4 regions of the Ruminococcus sp. AF20-12LB genome follow, and region 3 is predicted to be linked to each of the others. Evidence: riboswitches for the same ligand, from Rfam matches in the RefSeq annotation. Region 3 holds a riboswitch; each other region holds the start of a gene.
The links. Region 3 has a riboswitch for cyclic di-GMP ahead of DWX61_RS09260 (ABC transporter substrate-binding protein). Riboswitches for the same ligand answer to the same signal wherever they lie in the genome.
Positions count from the first base shown of each region.

Region 1 (5,381 bases), on a different contig from region 3:
TATCTGGAAATGAATGCTGCAGGACAGATGTTTGACGGATATTATTATTTTGGCGGAGAAAACGGCGTTCTGCTCCAGGAAGAGGGAGAGACTCCGGAGGGATTTTCCGTTGATGCATCCGGAAAAGTCGAGACTAAAGATCTGGGAATGGATGGCCTTGAGAAACGGCTTGCGGATCTTCTTGGAACCTATGAGGGTACATGGAGCGTTTATGTAAAGGATCTGACCAGTGGTCAGGAGTTTGAACAGAACAGCCAGTCGCTGTACTCAGCCAGTCTGATCAAAGTGTTTGTCATGGCCCAGACCTATGCCAACATGGATACAGTCCTTCAGAGCGAAGCGGCAAAAATGAAAAAAGATGTTACAGATCCGTCCGTATCCACAAAGGTCAATGATCTTCTCTGGAATATGATCACAGTCAGTGACAATGAATCCTTTAATGAGCTGGTACGTCTGCAGACAGCATCGGGTGTTTTTAAGGACGGAGCGCAGGCTGTAAATGGATTTCTTGCGGAACAGAAATTTGCAGATACTTCCGTTCAGCACATCTTAAGCCCGTCCTCTTCAAAGGACGTCGGCCTCGGCGGCAGGAACACCACTTCCGTAAAAGACTGCGCAGAGCTTCTTTTCCGGATCTATAAAGGAGAATGTGTATCGAAAGAAGCTTCGGAGGCTATGCGTAATCTGCTTCTGAACCAGCAGGTTACTACTAAGATCCCCAGCGGGATATCTGCGTCCGTGGAAATTGCAAATAAGACTGGAGAAACGGATACGGACCAGCATGATATCGCCATTGTATATGGAGAAAAGACTACATATATCCTCTGTGTGATGTCAGAAGACTGTAAACCTGGGGACGCAGTTTCGCATATCCGGGATATTTCCGGTATTGTTTATAATTATCTGAATATGGACCTTGACCAGGGGTGATCTGTGAGTTAGAATAAAAAACAGCTGAGTAAGATCCTGATGGATATTTCCGACAGAGAAGTATCCGAAATGTTCATGAAAGGAGAATTCTATTATGAAGACAGTACATACAGACAAAGCACCTGCAGCAATCGGACCATACTCCCAGGCTATCATCCATGGAGATACGCTTTACACATCCGGTCAGATCCCGGTGAATCCGGCAACTGGAGAGGTAGTTGGAACAACCATCGAGGAGCAGGCTGACCGTGTTATGAAGAATCTCGGAGCAGTTCTGGAAGCTGCCGGTTCCAGCTATGAGAATGCAGTCAAGACAGTATGCTTCCTTGCAGATATGAACGATTTTGCGGCATTTAATGAAGTATATGCCAAATATTTCGTAAACAAACCTGCACGTTCCTGTGTTGCAGTCAAGACACTGCCAAAGAACGTTCTCTGCGAGGTAGAAGTGATCGCAGCAATCTGATGATTTGATAAAAAATCCCTGTTGTCTGATTTCAGTCAGACAGCGGGGATTTTTTTCGTGGGGATAAAGTATTTTTCTCTGTTCTGGAGTGCACTCCTTTTTTGTTTTCAGGTGTTGAAACGGTAATATTTTTCTTGTGTACAGTAGAGCGCTATAGTATAATAAGACCAGTTTTTTGGTATACGTGTAAAAGCTATAATAAGGATGATCGGCAAACCAGATGAAAATCTGGGACGCAAAGCTACAGGGCCTGTAAAATGGCAGCCAGTTGCATGAAATGACGTGCACTGTCTGTGAGACGGTGCTTTTTTATGGTGTTATTCGGTTATGAACAAGCAGCGAAGCGGATTGCGAATATCCGCTGTGATCGAAAGTCATTCTTATGGACATTATGATGCCGGTAATGAATGGTTATGAAGTTGCAAAGACAATACCGATCATTGCAATGACAGCAAATGCATTCACGGAGGACAGAATAAGAGCAAAAAAAGCAGGGATGGATGAACATATTGTTAAGCCTGTTGATCTGGGATTACTGATAAAAGTAATTCATAAATTGGTGGAATGTAATTGATGTAGCAATGATAAATAAGCAGTGAAACATAATAGGAGGACAAAATTATGACAATACAGGAATGCTATGAAGCTATCGGAGGAAATTATGAAGATGTTTTAGGACGCCTTCGAAGCGAAGCACTGATTCGGAAATTTACATTAAAGTTCCTTGAGGATCAGAGTTACCCGCAGTTAAAACTGGCATTGAAGAATAGAAATTATGAAGATGCTTTCCGCAGTGCACACACATTGAAAGGGGTTTGTCAGAATCTTTCTTTTGACCGTCTGTATGAGGTTAGTAATGAGTTAACAGAACTTTTGAGAGATAGAACCGGAGCGCAGCCGGGGATATCGGAGGCAATGGAAAAAGTAACAGAAGTATATGAAATGATGATTGAAGAAATAAAGAAGGGACTGTCGAATTAAGTGATGCGACACGACTTTCTGTTTTTGACCGGGTGTCCGGAATATCATAAAACCCACATGGATAAAGGAAATAAAAAATATGGATAAAAGACAAAAGATCCTGATCGTAGACGATTCAGAATTTAACAGGGATATGTTGAAGGAGATTCTCAGAGAAACTTATAATTACCTGGAAGCTGAAAATGGAAATCAGGCAATTCAGATTATGGGAGAAAATCCGGGAATCGATCTGATGCTTTTAGATATCAATATGCCACAGATGAATGGTTTTGAAGTTCTGAAATGGATGAACCAAAGTCGGTGTATAGATGAAACTCCGGTAATCATGATATCTTCTGAAGATGCTGTTGATACGATGCGTAAGGCATATGAGCTGGGAATCACGGATTATATCACACGACCGTTTGATTCTGTGATTGTAAAGAAAAGAGTTCAGAATACCCTTGGACTCTATATGAAGCAAAAGCATCTGATCAATGTGGTTTATGATCAGGTTTACGAAAAAGAAGAAAATAATAATATTATGATCCGGATTCTGAGTAATGTATTGGGATCACGTAACAGTGAGAGCAGAGAACACATCCTGCATATTAAAACAGCAACGGAAATGATGCTGAGACAACTGGTAAAAATAACAGATGCTTATCCTATGACAGAGGCAGATATTTCTTTGATCACAACAGCATCTTCTCTTCATGATATTGGTAAGATCCGTATTTCGGAAGAAATTCTGAACAAACCCGGCAGACTTACCGATGAAGAATTCAAGATTATGAAAACTCATAGTGAGCTTGGTGCAGATATGATCCGGGATATGCATTTCCCAAAAGACAATTCATTGGTACGTGCTTCATGGGAAATCTGCAGATGGCATCATGAAAGATGGGATGGAAAAGGCTATCCGGATGGCCTGAAAGGAGAAGAAATACCAATCTCCGCACAGGTGGTGTCGATTGTCGATGTTTATGACGCACTTACAAGTGAAAGATGTTATAAGAAAGCATTTGATCATGACACAGCGATTCAAATGATCCTGGATGGGCAATGTGGACAATTTAACCCCATCCTCCTTATGTGTCTGAAAGAACTGAGTCTTCAGCTTTCAAAAATGATTGATAAAGAGATGGATGATACTAGCTATTACCATGAAGTACAGAGACTTTCAAATGAGATACTCAGCGACAGATCTTTACCGAATCATAATTATTCACAGAATGTTGTCAGGGTCATGAAGGAAAAACTCGATTTCTTCAAATCGAACAGTGGCATGAATTCAATTGAGTACAATACAATTTCAGGTCAGCTGACTATATTAAACGGAAAGCAGCAGATATTATGTCAGAGAAATAATCCGAATTTCAATCTGTTCAAAGAATTCGGAGTAAATGAAGAAGATGTTCATCATATTCAGGCTTTATTACATCAGACATCTGTACAAAATAAAGAAATCTCTGTGCAGATAAAAGCAACGGTGGAGAATGTCCGCCAAATGTATAAACTGAAGTTGCATACATTGTGGTCGCCTTTAAAGAAGGATGGATATATCGGGGTCGTTGGATATTTTAATATTGTAAAATAGAAAAATGCAAAGGAGGCTCAGAAGGAGGATCCCAATGAAAAAGAAAAAATGGAACAAAGTTTTGCCGGTGTTCCTGGTGATGGTGGCAGTTATATCACTTTTGTCAGGCTGTGGCGGGAAGAGCGCGGAAAAAGAAGATGCAGATACGATCACGGTGTATTTGTGGAGCACAAACCTGTATGAAAAATATGCACCATATATCCAGGAACAGCTCCCGGATATCAATGTTGAATTTGTAGTAGGGAATAATGATCTGGATTTCTACAAGTTCCTTAAGGAAAACGATGGATTGCCGGATATTATAACCTGCTGTCGTTTTTCACTGCATGATGCAAATCCTCTGAAAGACAGTTTGATGGATCTTTCCACAACAAATGCGGCAGGGGCTGTCTATGATACATACCTCAGCAATTTTATGAATGAGGATGGAAGCGTAAACTGGCTTCCCGTGTGTGCGGATGCACATGGTTTTGTAGTGAACAAAGACCTTTTTGAAAAATATGATATCCCTCTTCCGACAGATTACGAAAGCTTTGTCTCTGCCTGCCAGGAATTTGACAAAGCGGGGATTTGCGGGTTTACGGCAGATTATTATTATGATTATACCTGTATGGAGATGTTGCAGGGGCTGTCTGCATCAGAGTTGTCTTCTGTGGCCGGACGTAAGTGGCGTACTACCTACAGTGGCCCGGATAATACAGAGAGAGAAGGTCTGGACAGTTCCGTCTGGCCGGGGGCTTTTGAACGTATGAAACAGTTCATCCAGGATACAGGGCTTAGCCAGGATGATCTGAACATGACTTATGATGATATAGTTGAGATGTATCAAAGTAACAGGCTTGCCATGTACTTTGGCAGCTCTGCCGGTGTAAAAATGTTTCAGGATCAGGGCATAAACACAACGTTTCTTCCATTCTTTCAAGAAAACGGTGAAAAGTGGATTATGACTACACCATATTTCCAGGTGGCTTTAAACCGCAATCTGACACAGGATGAGACACGTCGAAAGAAAGCAATGAAGGTACTGAACACAATGCTTTCAGAGGATGCGCAGAACCGGATCATTAGTGATGGACAGGATCTGTTAAGCTACAGTCAGGATGTGGATACCCATCTTACGGAATATATGAAAGATGTGAAACCTGTGATAGAGGAAAACCACATGTATATCCGTATTGCGTCAAATGACTTTTTCTCTGTTTCCAAGGATGTGGTTTCTAAGATGATCTCAGGAGAATATGATGCAGAGCAGGCTTATCAGTCATTTAATTCCCAGCTTCTTGAAAAAAAATCCACTTCTGAGAATATTGTGCTGGATTCAAAGAAAACTTATTCCAATCGCTTCCATACCGGTGGAGGCAATGAAGCCTATTCTGTTATGGCTAACACCCTGCGCGGCATCTATGGGACGGATGTACTGATCGC
Region 1 is NZ_QUGH01000016.1:28,579-33,959, forward strand. Features, by position in the region: gene DWX61_RS16270 (serine hydrolase) at 1-930, shown strand, start outside; gene DWX61_RS16275 (RidA family protein) at 1,025-1,396, shown strand; cyclic di-GMP riboswitch class I at 1,597-1,672, shown strand; gene DWX61_RS16280 (response regulator) at 1,779-1,970, shown strand; gene DWX61_RS16285 (Hpt domain-containing protein) at 2,018-2,377, shown strand; gene DWX61_RS16290 (response regulator) at 2,457-3,956, shown strand; gene DWX61_RS16295 (ABC transporter substrate-binding protein) at 3,991-5,381, shown strand, end outside.
Region 1: linked by a shared signal. The riboswitch ahead of DWX61_RS16280 (response regulator) and the one ahead of DWX61_RS09260 (ABC transporter substrate-binding protein) in region 3 are both predicted to bind cyclic di-GMP.

Region 2 (5,381 bases), on a different contig from region 3:
CAAAAGATGTGATCGCGCTTGGAGTAAATGGGATCCGAAAGATCTGGCATGATAAAAAGATGCGTGGCAGAGGAGTTACTGAAGATAGGGCAAAGACCCTGGTTGAAGCTGCGCACAACAGTGTTGGACTTGACGGAGGGATTGGAACAAAAAGTGAATTATATATGCTGCTTGAAGAGCATCGCTTATGGACTTCGCAGTTAGAATCCGTCAATAAAGTACTTGAGGAAATGATCCTAAAAGTACCACATGTGGAGAAGTTACTCGCCATTAAAGGAGTAGGGAGCATCACAATAGCAGGATTCATAGCTGAGGTAGGTGATATCAGACGCTTTGATTCACCGAAACAGATCCAGAAGTATGCAGGACTGGAACTGGTAGAAAACAGTTCAGGAAAGCATAAAGGAAGGACGAGGATCAGCAAACGCGGGAGAAGGAAACTCAGAAAGATCCTGTATCAGGTAAGGGTACCGCTGCTTGCAAGGAACAAGGAGTTCCGTGAAATCTATGATTACTATGTAACCCGTGTAAAGAATCCGCTGAAACGAAGGCAGGCAATGGTTGCCGTCAGCTGTAAGTTGATCCGAGTGTTTTATGCGGTATTAACGAAAGGTGTGGAGTATGACAGATTTAAAATGATGTCAGATATCCACCGAAAAAGCGACATAATAGCTGCCTGAGCAAAAAGTACTGTAAACAGGAAAGCGTCCGCCATCAATGGTGCTGTGAAACAGGAATGCAAAATATATAAGACAAAGTAGAGCCAGTAGCTGCATTGACATTTTCTATAGGGCAACGACCCTGCTAAAGGAGCATGAGCAGCACCCAACTATGGATAAGCAGAACGAAGGGATTTAGGATCCGTCAGAGGATGGTGATCCTGGTAGACATGAGAGGTTAGTTACTGTAGGTGGATTTAGGAAACAGGAAGGCCTTCATAAGAAGAAATAAAGACGTTTTATTTCTTGTACCTAAAATCATCAGAAATGGACTCCATGAAGTCACTTCATATCCAGAAAACTCTATTTTGGAGATATATGTAACTTATTAACTGTTCAGCAAAGTCAGTAAAATCAAGGATTTTTGTTGAACATGCACTAAAAAGAATAGAGAGGTTCTCACCCACTGCTTATTGCTTTTCGCAACCTCCACAGGGGAGTTACTTGATTCGGTTAAAATATATGTAAATTTTCCACCAAAATATTATTGACGTAAGAAAAACCACATGGTATTTTATTTTTGGAAAAAATGAAAATTATTTTAAAGGCAAACCTGTTGAAAGGCAGGGTCGCAAAGCCAGAAGGGACTAAAGTCAGAAAGCTTGACCATGTCAGCCGGTTGCCACTGTTTCCATATCATCATAATATATGGAAAAGATGTTTGAACAGAAGAGATTCCGATACCTTTTATACTATATAGATGTGTGATTTTAAAGAATATAGTAGGGACACTGGCAGATTTTGGCAGATGTCCTTTTTGTATGCAAAAATGGGTAACAAAACTAGCAGGGACAGGTTTTCTGTATACAGATAAAAGCAGGATGAAGAAGGCATAAGACGGAGAGAGGACTTTTATAAAATGAAAAATTATGAAGACAAAATATATTCCTTAGGTGAGACTGTAACGGGGCAGACACAGGCCATGTCACAGGCCGTACAGAAAACACTGGAAAATAATGGCGGGGTAGGTATAATGACAGGATCTTATGACCAAAACCTGTCTATTTTGTCTGTGGATAATCTGCTGTTGCATAGTACAGGATATACATTCGATACTTTCATGGAACAGACAAAAGGCTCATTGAGAAACTTCTTTTATGACGAGGAAGATATACTGGAGCGAGACCGTTTTTTGCAGCTTCACGGAACAGGGGAAGCACAGATCCTTGCAGCAGACGGTACAGTGAATAATGTACGGCTTTGTAAAGAGGATGCGACAGATGAGGCGGGCAGACAGATCTGGGTTATGTCCGTACAGGTCAACTGGGATCATATAAATTTGGCACTGCTCAATGAGGCTATCTGTTCCGGCTTCTGGTATTTTGACTGTGACGAAAACAGTGAGATTGTGAATGCAAACTGGAGTCATGAATTTCGAAAAATGCTTGGCTATCATGACACCCTGGACTTTCCGAATAAACTGGAATCCTGGTCAGATCTTCTGCATCCACAGGATAAAGAAAGAGTAATGGTGCAGCTTCAGGCGGCAATTAAGGATAAGACGAACCAGATAAAATACCAGGTAGAGTATCGTATGAGAATGAAGGATAATCAATACCAGTGGTTTCGGGCATCGGCAGAAGTAATACGCCGTCTGGATGGTTCTGCCAGCAGGATTGCCGGGATTTTTATTAACATTGATGGGGAGAAAAAAGAAATCATGCAGGCACAAAAATCTGCTGCTTTCCACCGGGCTTTTACGAAAGCAGATTTGTGCGAGTATTATGTGAATCTGGAAGCGAATACTTTTGATACCTTTAAGGTTGAACCGTCCCTGATGACCGTCTTTGAACAGAGTCATACGTGGGATGAATTGATCCGGCATTTTGTGGATTCCTATGTTGTGGAGACAGATAAGAAGGCGGTATCCTCTTTTTACGACCGTGGTTATATTGCAGAAAGGCTGAAGGGGCTGGAAACCGAATTGGCTTTAGAGTGCCGTATCACTCTGAATGGAGAAGAACGATGGGTCCGCAATGTGGTCATACGTGGCGAAATAGAGGATTCAGAATATGCCATGATCTTTCTGCGTGATATCACAGAGACAAAGGTAGAGAGCGCACGGCATCTGCAGATGGCAGCAGATAATGCTTCCATGGAGCAGCTGATCCAGAGCATAGTGCGTCTGGTTGACCGCTTTGTTGTCTGTGATCTGGAAAATGACAGATATGAATTCTACAATCTGAATGGACAGATGATATATAAACCTCTGGGATTTTATCATGATTTTCAGATGCAGGTTCTTGAAAAATATAAGACACTGGAACCATTGGAAGCTATAGATATCCTGATAGCCCCGGATAATATTCGGAAAAAACTGAAAAGTGAAAATGATATTTATAAGTTTGAGTATTGCAGCCTGGATGAAAAGACTTATAAAATCGCTTCTTATATTCCCTTGGAATGGAAGAATGGAAAGCTGGAAAAGGTATTGCTGGCATCCATGGATGTGACACAGGAGAAGAAAGCAGAGATTGAATCCCGTCAGGCACTGAAAGAGGCTTACCGGTCCGCAGAAAATGCAAATCGTGCGAAAACAGAATTCCTTTCCAATATGTCCCATGATATCCGGACACCAATGAATGCGATTGTGGGTCTGACAGCAATCGCAGGAGCAAATGTTGAGAGCCAGGACAGAGTCATTGAATGCCTCGGCAAGATCACAGAATCAAGCCGCCATCTGCTGGGGCTGATCAATGAAGTATTGGATATGGCACGCATTGAAAGTGGAAAAATGACACTGGCACAGGAAGATTTCAATCTGTCAGAGCTGGTAGATAATCTTATTACACTTACGAAACCGGTGCTTGATGAACATAAACATAATTTTGATATACACATCAATCATATTGAACATGAGGCTGTCTGTGGTGACAGCTTGAGGATTCAGCAGGTATTTGTGAATCTGATGAGTAATGCGATCAAGTATACACCGGATGGCGGGAATATTATTTTTTCCATAGAGGAAAAGCCAAATGGATTTTCAGAACTTGGATGCTATGAATTTACGATTGAGGATAATGGGATCGGTATGTCACCGGAATTCCAGAAAATCATGTTTGAGCCGTTCAGCCGCGCGGATGACCACCGGACAACCAGAGTCCAGGGAACTGGTCTGGGAATGGCAATCAGCAGAAATATTGTGAACCTGATGAATGGCACTATTAAAGTGGACAGTACCTTGCACAAGGGAACTAAAATCACAGTAACAATTTATCTGGAGCTTCAGGAAAAAGAAAAAGAACAGGACAGAGATCTGATGAATCTGCCGGTCCTGGTTGTGGATGATGATAGGACATGCTGTGAAAGTACAGTTGCAACATTAAAGGAAATCGGTATTATGGGTGAATGGGTTCTCTCTGGCAGGGAAGCAGTTGAGCGCTGTTATGCACGGCATGAGTTGAAAGATGATTACTTTGCTGTTATTTTAGACTGGAAGATGCCGGAGATGGATGGTATAGAAACTGCCAGACAGATCCGGAAACGGATAGGAAAAGAGCTCCCCATCATTGTACTGACATCCTATGAATTCAGCGAAATTGAAGAAGAAGCAAAGGCTGCAGGTGTAGATGCTTTTATTGCAAAACCGCTGTTCCGTTCCAGGCTGACGGCAACACTGCGGCAGTTTACTTCAGGAAGAAAAGAAAAAACAGCAAGAAATTATCTGGAGAAGCTGTCAGAATCAGACTACACGGGAAAAAGGATTCTGCTGGTTGAGGATAATGAGTTGAACAGAGAAATTGCTGGTGAAATTTTGCAGATGACAGGTGCAAAAGTGGAAACGGCAGAAAATGGGAAAATTGCAGTTGAAAAAGTGGAAGCTTCTCCGGAAGGATTGTATGATCTTGTTTTTATGGATATCCAAATGCCTGTCATGAATGGTTATGAGGCAACTGCAGCAATCAGGAGCCTTCCGGGTGAAAAGGGAAAACTGCCTATTGTTGCCATGACTGCCAATGCTTTTGCAGAAGATGTACAGCTGGCCAAAAATACAGGCATGAATGGACATATCGCGAAACCGCTGGATATGAATAAGCTGAATGATGTTCTGGAAAGCTGGCTGTAACTGATTTTCATGTGATCACAAAGTATATTACTAGGAACAGAGCAAACAGACAGAAAATTTTGAATCAGAATGAAGGATTTACAGTGAGTACTTCGTATGATTCCAGAAATAGCAGTTACAAGCGCCAATATACAGTAAAAGATGGAAAATTGCATATTCAGGAAGTATGCCAAATATCATAAAACACTGCACTTTGATCAAATCAATTAATTCCCCTGAAACATACCATGTTCCTTATATAGAAGTCGTAAGCTGTAAATTCCAAAACGATGCAAATTTGGGTGGCACTGCAATGTTTTCTGACATATGCAGGATAGTAGATTGACTGGGAGAAAAAGAAAATTGCTTAACAGCTTTTCAGATCAGGTGATGCTGTATAAATCCTCAAATACTCCTTGCAATAAAAAAATACAGCAATTATAATATAAATGCAAAAGCCGGATGCGGAGGCTGACTTCTGAAAACAAAGAAAGGAAATATAAAAATGGCGAAAATTTTAATCAGTCCGTCCAAATATTTACAGGGCGCGGGAGAAATGAAGAATCTTGGAACTTATGCTGCAAAGAGCGGAAAAAAAGCGTTGGTTCTGATCAGTA
Region 2 is NZ_QUGH01000004.1:134,057-139,437, forward strand. Features, by position in the region: gene DWX61_RS06735 (IS110 family RNA-guided transposase) at 1-680, shown strand, start outside; cyclic di-GMP riboswitch class I at 1,256-1,346, shown strand; gene DWX61_RS06740 (hybrid sensor histidine kinase/response regulator) at 1,579-4,785, shown strand; gene DWX61_RS06745 (glycerol dehydrogenase) at 5,270-5,381, shown strand, end outside.
Region 2: linked by a shared signal. The riboswitch ahead of DWX61_RS06740 (hybrid sensor histidine kinase/response regulator) and the one ahead of DWX61_RS09260 (ABC transporter substrate-binding protein) in region 3 are both predicted to bind cyclic di-GMP.

Region 3 (5,381 bases):
TGGATGCAAAATAACGGTCTACTTTTATAAGATGTTTTCCGCGCTCTTCCAGCTTGTATCCAAGCATGGACAGAAACTGCCCGTACCCGTTATCCTGCACGCCTTTCCCAAGATGCAGGCCTCCGGACATTCCCTTCAGGTTCAGATCTTCCACGCATACTGCATCATATCTTTCAGCAAGCTCCCTGCTGAGCTTATGCTGGAAATCTTTTCTCTGGTTCTTTATCTTTTCATGACATAAAGCTACCCGTTTCTTCTGTTTCTGATAGTTCCGGCTTCCTTTTTCACAGTGGGAGAGCTTTCTCTGTTCCCTTGCAAGTTTTTTCTCTGCTTTTCTGTAAAACATAGGATACCCAGCTCTTTCTCCTGTAGAAAATACACACATTCCCTGCATGGCAAAATCGATCCCAAGAAATCTCTCTGCCGGTCTTTTTTCCACGGTTTGGTTCTCACAGCAGAACAAAAGACTTGCAAAATATTTCCCGGATGGCTCACGGCTCACAGTTACGGATCTCAGCTTCCAGTCTGACGGAATCTGCCGGTGGAGTTTTATCTTTATGGCAGCCATCTTCGGAAGCTTCAGATGGCTATCCTGCAAAAGGATATTCCCGTTTACTGCATTGGTCGTATACGAATTTCTTGTATGCTTCTTTGATTTATAACGTGGAAATCCGCAGGATGGTTCCCGGAAGAACTTCCGGAACGCACTTTCCAGATGCAGCTGCACATTCGCCAGGGCAAGGGAGTCTACCTCCTTCAGCCAGGGATATTCCTTCTTATATCCGGCCGGTGTGTTCCGGAGCATCTTTTTTTCTTTCTGGTAATAGCTGATCTTGTCCGCGAGCATCTGGTTATAGATAAAGCGGCTGCAGCCGATTGTTTTCTCTATCTGGACTTTCTGCTCTTTATTTGGATAGATCCTTATTTTTACGGCGCGGTTCATTCTTCTCACCTTCTGTATTTTATAACCATCACCAGGTGATAGTATAGTAGAAATACTGAATGGGAATTATTGTCTAATTCCATTATATTTATCATTCATTTTCTTTTATCGACTGATATGTATTTATGAACTAATTGTTCTTTTTTAGTATACTACATCAGGGGATGGAGAACAAGTGTTTCTTTTGTACTATAGGGATTTTTTGAGCAGATATGCCCAGATGTGCAATTCATCTCACCACCTGAAGAGGTGGGAGAATTCTTGCTACATTTGTTAAAAATGCAGAATGAAATGAAATTGACAGATGAAAGTTGGATCAGTTATCAGCAAGGAAAAGGTAATGAAGAGTATCAGAAGTATATGGAAGATCTGACAGAAGAGCGGGAGGAAGTTTTAAGGATATGGAATGATCTGAATACAAATGGGCAGGAAACAGTAATGTCAATGCTTCATTGACTTCAAAAGTAGAAGAACAGTTCGAGTATATGTATCGGCTGTTCTTTTTTGTTTTTCGGGTGCTAAAACGGTAAATTTTTCTTGTGTATAATTGAACGTTAAAGTATAATAAAATCAATTTTGGGCATAAGATTAAAGCTATAATAAGGAAATCGGCAAACCAGATGAAAGTCTGGGACGCAAAGCTACAGGGCCTGTAAAATGGCAGCCAGTTGCATGAAATGAGGTGCACTGTCTGTCTGACAGTGCTTTTTTAACGATGTTATTTCATAGACGTAACAATAATGATTTTATCAGGAAAGAATAAGGAAAATAAAAGTATGAAAAAGGTAAAAAGTTGTCTGACAGCAGTGGTGTCAGGTGTACTTGTAGCAACTGCTGTCTTGTCTGGATGTGGACAGTCAAAGAAAGAGGTATCTAAAAATGATGATCATCTTACCGTTTATCTATGGGAAAATCGTTTGATGAAAAATATTGCACCCTATATCCATGAACAGTTCCCAGATCAGGATATTGAATTTATTATTGGTAACAATGATACTGATTTATACAGTTATTTTAAAGAACATGATGAATTACCGGATATCATAACAGTACGTCGATTCTCTGGAACAGATGCACAGGACTTACAGCCTTATCTTATGGATTTTGCTTCTTATGATGTTGTTTCCAAGTACTATTCTTATGCGGTGCAATATTATAAGAATGCGGAGGATGAAATCCAGTGGCTGCCAATCTGTGGTATTCCGCAGACGATCATTGCCAACAAAACACTGTTTGATCAGTATGGCGTAAAGATTCCAGAAAATTATGAGGAATATGTACAGGCCTGTCAGCAGTTTTATGATAATGGCATAAAACCGTATTCCATGGATATTGGTGAAGACTGGTCTAATAATGAAATCATCCAGGCAGCGGCAATCGGTGAGTTTACAAGCCTGGATGGTATTGAATGGCGAAACGGTGCAGAGACTGCAGCGGATGAAGTAAAGTTTGATGATACATTATGGAAACGTATTTTTTCAGAAACCAGTCAGTTTCTTAAGGACTCGCACTTTGGTAAAGAAGATATCAATATTGACATCAATACAGGAACCCAGATGTTTGTCGAGGGAAAATCAGCAATGTTTCATGGACATCCGACGGTTATGCAGCAGCTGCAGAAACAGATGGATGCGGATCTGATCCGTATTCCTTACTTTTCACAGACATCGGATGAATCCTATGTGTACATGACTCCGTCCTTAAACATTGCATTTAACAAAAACCTGGAAAAAGACCGGGAGAAACTGGATACTGCACTGGATGTGCTGGATTGTATGATTTCAGAAGAGGGGCAAAAGCTGATTGCGGATGGAAGCGGTGTTATTTCATTGAATACAGATGTTCCAACCATGATGCAGGATGTGCCTGGACTGGAAGAGGAAATTAATAATAATGCTGTTTATATCCGGTATTCCGCTCAAAAATCATTTGATGCAAGTCTTGAGGCTGTTCACGGATTACTGTCAGGAGAAATGGATGAAACACAGGCTTATGATACTTTTCGCAGTGCAATAAATCGTAAAGATCCAGAAGAAAAAGCAACGGTGAATTTTGAAAATGAATATTCCATTTCACTGAACGATAGAAATGGCCGTGATGCAGCATCTTCCATTTTAACTACGATCAGAGAAGAAAATGATGCACAGCTGGCGCTGGCACCATATTATTATTTCACTTCCTCTATGTACAAAGGAGAATGCACCAGCAGCCGGGTTGGCATGATGACAGCGAAGAGTTCAGATACAGCATTATATGTTGCAAAAATCAATGGTAAACAGGTTTGTGAACTCGTGGAAAATTATCTCGCCGATGCGGATGAGAATTTTTACGTAACCAATAAATACGAATTACCAATTGCATCCGGTATGAAAATGATCGTCAATCAAGAGGAAAGTGGATTTTCGTTAAAGGACTTAACAGTTAACGATAAGAAAATAGACAAAGAAAAGGAATACTCTATTCTTCTTACAGACACCACAATGTCTGTATTGAAAAAAATAAATTCGAAATGTGAGATTGAGCAGCTTAAAGAGACAACATTATCAAGTGCATGGATCGAAGCAATGTCAAAAGGACAGCAGCCGTCAGCACCGGAAGACTATATAGAGGTTGAACAGTAAAAGTGGAGATAGAACAAACGGTAAATAAAAGAAAAAAAATAACAAGGCTGTTGCTTATACTACTTATTATTCTTTTAAGCTTAGGTTGTATCAAGTATCTGATAAGTAAGTCTAAGAAGTATATCAGCGAAAACGGAAAAAGCAGTATGGGAGCTGTTGTTGAACAGATACAGCAGACCTATGATCTTCAGGTGAGTGGATACTACAGCCAGCTGCAGTTGGTTGAGGAATTTTTACTTCATGAGAGGGAGCTGTCTCTTGAAACGGATGTGAACAAAAGTTTCTTTGAGGCATGGGAAAAAGAATCGGAAAGTACCCTTATATTCATTCAGGAGAATGGTCAGGCAATATCAGCAGGTGGAACAAAAATGCGGATTGATATGCCAAGTAAACTTCTGCTGGACTTAAAGAATGGATACAATATTGGAAAACTGGTGCGTCTTGATTATGATCAGAAGAAAAAAGACGGTTATCTGGTTGCGATCCCATGTCAGGAATATACGATCGATGGGGAAACTTATACGGCAATTGGAACTGTGTATGATCATTCGAAACTGGATTCCATGTTAAAACTGAAAGGTTATGATGGGAATGCATATTTGTTCATGTTGGATCATGACGGAAATATTACGTATACGAACCAGAGTGGTGATAAATACCTGCGTAATTATTCTTTGTTAAAACATTTAAAAGGGGAACAGGCTGTTACAGAAGAGGAAGCTGATTTGTTCAAAAAGAAGTTTGATAACAGAGAATCCGGAGTTGCACTTTTGGGAAAACAGAACCCCTATTATCTGGGGTATTGCCCGATAGAAAGCAACAACACCATTTTGGTATGCATTGTGGCGAAGGGAGTTGTTGACAATGTGCTGATGGATTACCAGAAAACGGTGCTGTTTACAACAATACTCATGGCAGGTTCTATACTTTTACTTTTTGCCGGATTATTCTACAGTATTTCCAGACTTAGTCTTGCAGATCAAAAAGCAGAATATGAAAAAAGAAATAATGAACTTCATTTACAAACAATGAAGGAAATGGAAGTAGTCAATCAAAAACTGAAAAAGGCAAAGAACATTGCAACAGAGGCTTTACAGACAGCTGAAAATGCAAATAAGGCGAAAACGGATTTCCTGTCTAATATGTCACATGATATTCGCACACCTATGAATGCAATCATTGGTATTACATCTTTGATCAGACATGATGCAGGTAATAAAGCAAAGGTTATAGAGTATGCAGATAAAATAGATATTTCATCACAGCATCTGTTAGGAATTATTAATGATGTTTTGGATATGAGCAAGATTGAGGCAGGAAAAACGGTTTTTAAGTACTCTGATTTTTCAATTTTGGAATTTATGCAGGAACTTGACACTATATTTCATTCTCAAATATATGAAAAGCAGCAGACCCTTACAATCATAAAAGAAAATATTCACCATGAGTGGGTGAATGGTGATCAGGTTCATTTGATGCAGATTTTCAGTAATCTGCTGTCTAATGCCATAAAATATACGCAGGAGGGTGGAAAAATTCAGCTTCTGGTAGAAGAATGTGAGACAAAGTCATCTGTCTATGCAAAGTACCGCTTTTTAGTCTATGACAATGGTATGGGAATGGCGTCAGATTTCAAGGATACAATTTTTGATGCGTTTACCCGTGCGGAAAGTTCCCTTACAAACAAAATACAGGGAACCGGACTTGGAATGGCGATTACTAAGAACCTGGTTGAGGCAATGGGAGGTACCATTGATGTGGAAAGTGAACTGGGACAGGGAAGCTGTTTTGAGATTCTCATGGATCTGAAAATTGCA
Region 3 is NZ_QUGH01000006.1:34,126-39,506, reverse strand. Features, by position in the region: gene DWX61_RS09270 (RNA-guided endonuclease TnpB family protein) at 1-943, opposite strand, end outside; partial or broken gene DWX61_RS09265 (IS200/IS605 family transposase) at 952-1,026, opposite strand; gene DWX61_RS18945 (hypothetical protein) at 1,235-1,399, shown strand; cyclic di-GMP riboswitch class I at 1,544-1,619, shown strand; gene DWX61_RS09260 (ABC transporter substrate-binding protein) at 1,720-3,564, shown strand; gene DWX61_RS09255 (ATP-binding protein) at 3,711-5,381, shown strand, end outside.

Region 4 (5,381 bases), on a different contig from region 3:
GTTTATGAGATAGAACGAATAGAAGAAAAAGTTAGAGGGAAAAAGACTGGGAAAACGATAATTGAAACTTGGAAGAGAGAAACTAGCCCTGAAGAATTAGTAGCAAGAAGTTTTCTGAAACCGTATAAATTCAGACATAAGATATGGCATAAAAGTGGTGACTTTACAAATAACTGGTATAAGGATCTGATTTATGTTTCCGAATCTGATTTTAGAAATCTGAAAGCAGGTAAGATTACATGGCAGGAATTAGGCTATGAGCAGGAATATATTGAGTATGTCAACAATGCCAAAAGTCAAGCTATGTCTGCATATGGGTCAATTTCCAGTCGATGTAAAGGAGAAGATAACAGTAGCAGTGCACACAAGTGTTATGATGATGTTGAAATGTGTCAAGAATGGAAAGATGATCCGCAGTTATTTGTCAAAAGATACTTGGAATTATATTATGAAGTACCAGGCGAATCAATGGCTGTAGACAAGGATTTATTTGGTAATGGTAGTAAGGTGTATTCTCCAGAGACAATTTGTATTCTGCCACAAGGATTAAATACATTGCTTGCTAACAGCAAAAAGCATTATAAGGATGGAGAAACCCCAGATAATGTACTTCCTCTTGGTGTAAGATATAATGGTAAAGTCAATAAATATTACGGACAGATTACTTATTTTGGCACAGAAGATATAATTGATTTACCATATCGGAACACAATAGATGAAGCTTTTGCAGATTATAAGAAGTTCAAGGAATGTGATATTGCAGTCACAGTGTCGAAATATAGAGACAAAATACCAGAATACATATATGAGAAACTGCTTACGGTGCGAGTAGAGCCATATTGAGATAATTATAGGCATATCAGGGAAAATAATCCTTGGTATGCCTATTTTTTTACATTTTCATAGCGAGGAAATAGAATTTATGTCGTATAGAATATAAGGATTATAATGGCTGATCGTCATCGGATGGGACATATACACAAATATCCTGTATCTGACAATTAAGGATACGGCATAAATCATTAACAGTACGCATGGAAATATCCTTATTGTGTTTTAGACGGTGCATGGTACTATGTGATAGGTGATGTTTATTTGTCAGTGTATACCAATTTTCATTTGAATTCTTGAGCGTTTCCCAGAAGGGAGAGTAATCAATCATTAGTTATCCTTCTTTTTTCTTGATAGAATAACCATAAAATATCTTTTTACTCTTGAATATCTTCGCAATGACGAATATAATGGAGCATATAAGAAATTGTGAAAAAAGTGTGAAATAGAATACGGCAAACCCAGAGAAATCTGGCGGCGCAAAACTATAGGGTCTAAGCAGATGTATGACAGCCAGTTGCAATTTGGATGATTAAGGCATTGCTTTACGATGGAGCAGTGTTTTTTTATATTGGGGAGGGATTTATATGCTTATAACTACAGGGTACAATTTTGAGGGGTATGATATTGTTGAATAGATAGTTATTGCAATTATAAGTGACATTTATAATACTAGGGAGTATATGTATACTATTCCATATTTGAGGTAATCTTATGATGAGAATAAAATGTCCGCATTGCGGAAGAAAAGAATCAATGCAAGATAAATCAGGGTATTATAGATGCCCGTATTGTGGTAAAAACATTGATTATAACGGTAATCCTATTATTGAACCAACAGCATATGAGCAAAGAGTAATGATATGTCCTTCTTGTGGATTTATTGCTCTTAGTGATGGATATGATCCTGATAATCCACAAATGAAATGCCGAAAATGCGGAAGGGATATGGTTAATACAAAAATGACAGGCTATACTTATGGCGAAGCGTGTGTAGCTTGCCGTCAAAAAGAAATAGACCAAAAACTTCGTGAATCATTTGTTACTAATAATCCTGATTTTAATTCTGAAAAATACAATGAGAATATACAAGATGAAAAAGAAAAAGAATTAAATCGAATGATCGAAACAGGAAAAACTATCGAGCAAGAAAAGGTGGAATACGATCAAAAACAACAAGAAATTGCGTCAAACAGAAATATCCCAAAATGTCCTACATGTGGAAGTACTAATATAGAGAAAATATCAACTGCATCTAAAATTACTGGTGGATTTTTATTTGGAATATTTAGCAATAACATAAGAAAAACATTTCACTGTAAAAACTGCGGATACAAATGGTAGATTTGATCCAATTGTCTACGATTTTCAATACTCATTGTTGAATATATGCGCCAATATGATTTTTCATATTCGGTAGAAGAATTATTTACTTAATCAGAAAAAAGTTCCTGTTGTTGTTTTAACTCTAACATTTTTCTTTTAATTTTTATATATTCTTCTTTAGGTTTATGATGTTTTGAAATTGGATATACTAACCAGTCAAACATAGATTTGCATTTTTTATTTTAAACACCTACTTTCTATTTGGAGGTTGAAACAAAAATGATGGAAAAGAATAAAAAATTAAAATGTTCTAAATGCGGGAAAAAAGGATTATATTTTAATGAAGAAGACAATATTTATTGGTGTGTGATGTGTGGAGCGAATACAAACTCTGACGGTACTCCATATATAGCACCTCCACGACAATATTACATTTGTCCTAGATGTGGTAAGGGTTGGAACTATGCAGAAAATAATCAACATATCTGTAAGAACTGTCATTATGAACCTATGATTAAAACTGAGTTTTCAGATGAAGATTATGAAAATGCAAGTACTTCATCTCCAAAAGCATTTAGACAATTTAAAATAAATTTACGTGAAAAATATACAATCAACAGTGACGTATTCGATTCTGATTTATATAATACATTAATAGCAGAAGAATATAAAGCATCTAAAAAACTTAAAAAAATGGAAAAAGAAAAACGAAAGAATTTTGAAGCTAATAAAAACAAACTTCATTGCCCTACATGTAATTCTACAAACATTAGAAAAATTCCTACAGGTAAAAAGATAAGTGGAGGATTGATGTTTGGTTTATTTAGTAATAATGTCAGAAAAACTTTTGAATGCTTAAATTGTGGGTACAAGTGGTAATTACAAAAGGAGTGATATTATGGATATAAAAGATAGATGTCCACATTGTAAAAATAGAAAGACATTAAGCTGGACAGAAATATATGGAGAAAATGTAATGAGGTGTAGTTACTGCGGACATATGTACAATTCCAATGGAACGGAGCATTTTTTACCACAAGTATTTTATTATATGTGTCCTAAATGTGGAAATGATGAAACTTATTCAGTTAACGAAACTCCAATATGTAAAAATTGTGGATGTGAACATTTAATAAATACGAATTTTACATTAGATGAATATATGAAAATTGGAACAGGAGATAAAAATAAATTTCGTGAATTTAAAACTCATTTACGAGAAAGGTATGTCGTTGATAGTCCAGAATTTGATTCCAAATTATATCAAGAAGTTTTAGACAGAGAATTTAAATCATTTATGTTAAGTTCTTCATCTAATTCTCAAGATTATGAAGAACCAAAAGTTAGATGTCCGAAATGTGGCTCAACTTCAATTGGATCTACCACAAGAGGATATTCTTTATTTACTGGCTTTTTAGGTTCAGGAACGCCTATGAATGTATGCCAAAAATGCGGTTATAAATGGAAACCGTAAATATGATAATTATAATTTCAAAATCCTAAATATAAATCAAGTATGCAAATAGATTGAACAGATTACCCTTTTTATTATAAGTAGAAGAGGATAAATGAGATGATTAATGCAAATACAAAAATAAAGAAAATTTCTGATATAGAACAAAAAACAATAACTCAGAAATACTTTAAATTATGGTATGAAGAATATAAAGATTTTGTAAATGTTAAAGATTTACCAGATATAAAAATAGAGCCATTTATAGATACTGAAAGTCCACGATGTTATATAGATCCTAAAAAGTATAAAATTGTACATGCGAATCAGTTAAACTATTATGTTTTGGGAGAAAAATCAACAAAATCAATAGCATTTCATGAATTTACACATGTGTATGACCATTACTTATTAAAGAAAAACAGTATAGTAGATAAGGAAAATTATGCGTTGATATATCATGAATATCATGCAACAATACTTGAAATGATGTGTGCATTACAATTTAGAAATATTACGGAAAATCCAGAAATAAATATTTATACATCTAAAGTATATCTGGAAAGGGAACATAAAAATTTAAAGCAGTACTTACTGGATGAAAAAAAGAATAAAATAGAACTATTTGAAACACTTTTAAAAGAGCCATTAACGATTACATCTTGGGTTGAAGTTGCCCGTTTTATTGCGTATACATTGGGACGCATAGAATTTTTACGAACATATTGTAGAGATGCATTAGAAGTTTTCGATATTCAAAATTATTTGCAAGAAAATTTGGGGGTACAATTATAAAATTGCAATCTTTATTGTATCTTGCAAAACCATGTGATATGCAAGCTCATCAAATAATCACCAATGTAATGTGTGAGGCGGTATATCCATATATGGAAAAGTGATATAATAGCAGCAGACGTTCGGAACATTCAAATTTTACCTGTATCGTGAAAATTGAACACATCCACCCCATACAGTCACAAGCCCTTTTCTCTGAAATGTAAACCACCGGGGTATACCGTTTCTGTATCCTATTATCATCCAGACCATCAGAACGGATACCAGGACAGCATGACACAACTAGAAAACAGCTGTGTATACAATCTACAATCCATATTCTGATTCGTTGACTGTTAGAATACAATAAGCCCGTAACGTTCTGATCTGCATATCAGACAACACAGAGAAATCAGAGCGTCCCATATAGCTTATGAGAATGGACACAAGGCGGCAGACAGAGACAACGGCGGCTTACAGACAGGACATATACAGCAGTCCAGAATAAACAAATTATAACCAAAAAATAAAGGCTAGGAGAATCACAACGGATTCTCTTAGCCTATTTTTTTACGCTTCACCAATGATGAAATTAACTGCTTTTTCTGCCTTGCTGCTTGCTGATACTATAAACTTGTTGTCGTTCCTGAGAACCTTCAACCAACTCTGGATATATGCTGCACTGTTTCTAAATGTCTTAGGCGTTTCAATTCCTAACAGATTCATAAGGGATGCGCTTCCGATCTCTGCAACCAACTCTTCCTTGCTGTAAGTCTCTGATCCGAAAGCTGCAACTGCTCCGGTCTGTAATCTGTTTAATCTGTTATTGTGTCCGGTGCTGTGTGTCAGTTCATGAAATGTTGTGCTGTAATATTCGTTGATGTTCTTGTACTGCTGTTTCATTGGGACCACAACTCTGTCAAATGACGGGCTGTAATATGCCTGATTGCTTGCACACTCTTCAAAATCAATGTTTTCTCTTTTCACATAATCAGCT
Region 4 is NZ_QUGH01000009.1:81,281-86,661, reverse strand. Features, by position in the region: gene DWX61_RS12170 (hypothetical protein) at 1-843, shown strand, start outside; gene DWX61_RS12165 (helix-turn-helix domain-containing protein) at 944-1,162, opposite strand; cyclic di-GMP riboswitch class I at 1,276-1,356, shown strand; gene DWX61_RS12160 (primosomal protein N') at 1,546-2,175, shown strand; gene DWX61_RS12155 (hypothetical protein) at 2,437-3,036, shown strand; gene DWX61_RS18795 (hypothetical protein) at 3,056-3,631, shown strand; gene DWX61_RS12150 (hypothetical protein) at 3,731-4,405, shown strand; gene DWX61_RS12145 (ArdC family protein) at 4,955-5,381, opposite strand, start outside.
Region 4: linked by a shared signal. The riboswitch ahead of DWX61_RS12160 (primosomal protein N') and the one ahead of DWX61_RS09260 (ABC transporter substrate-binding protein) in region 3 are both predicted to bind cyclic di-GMP.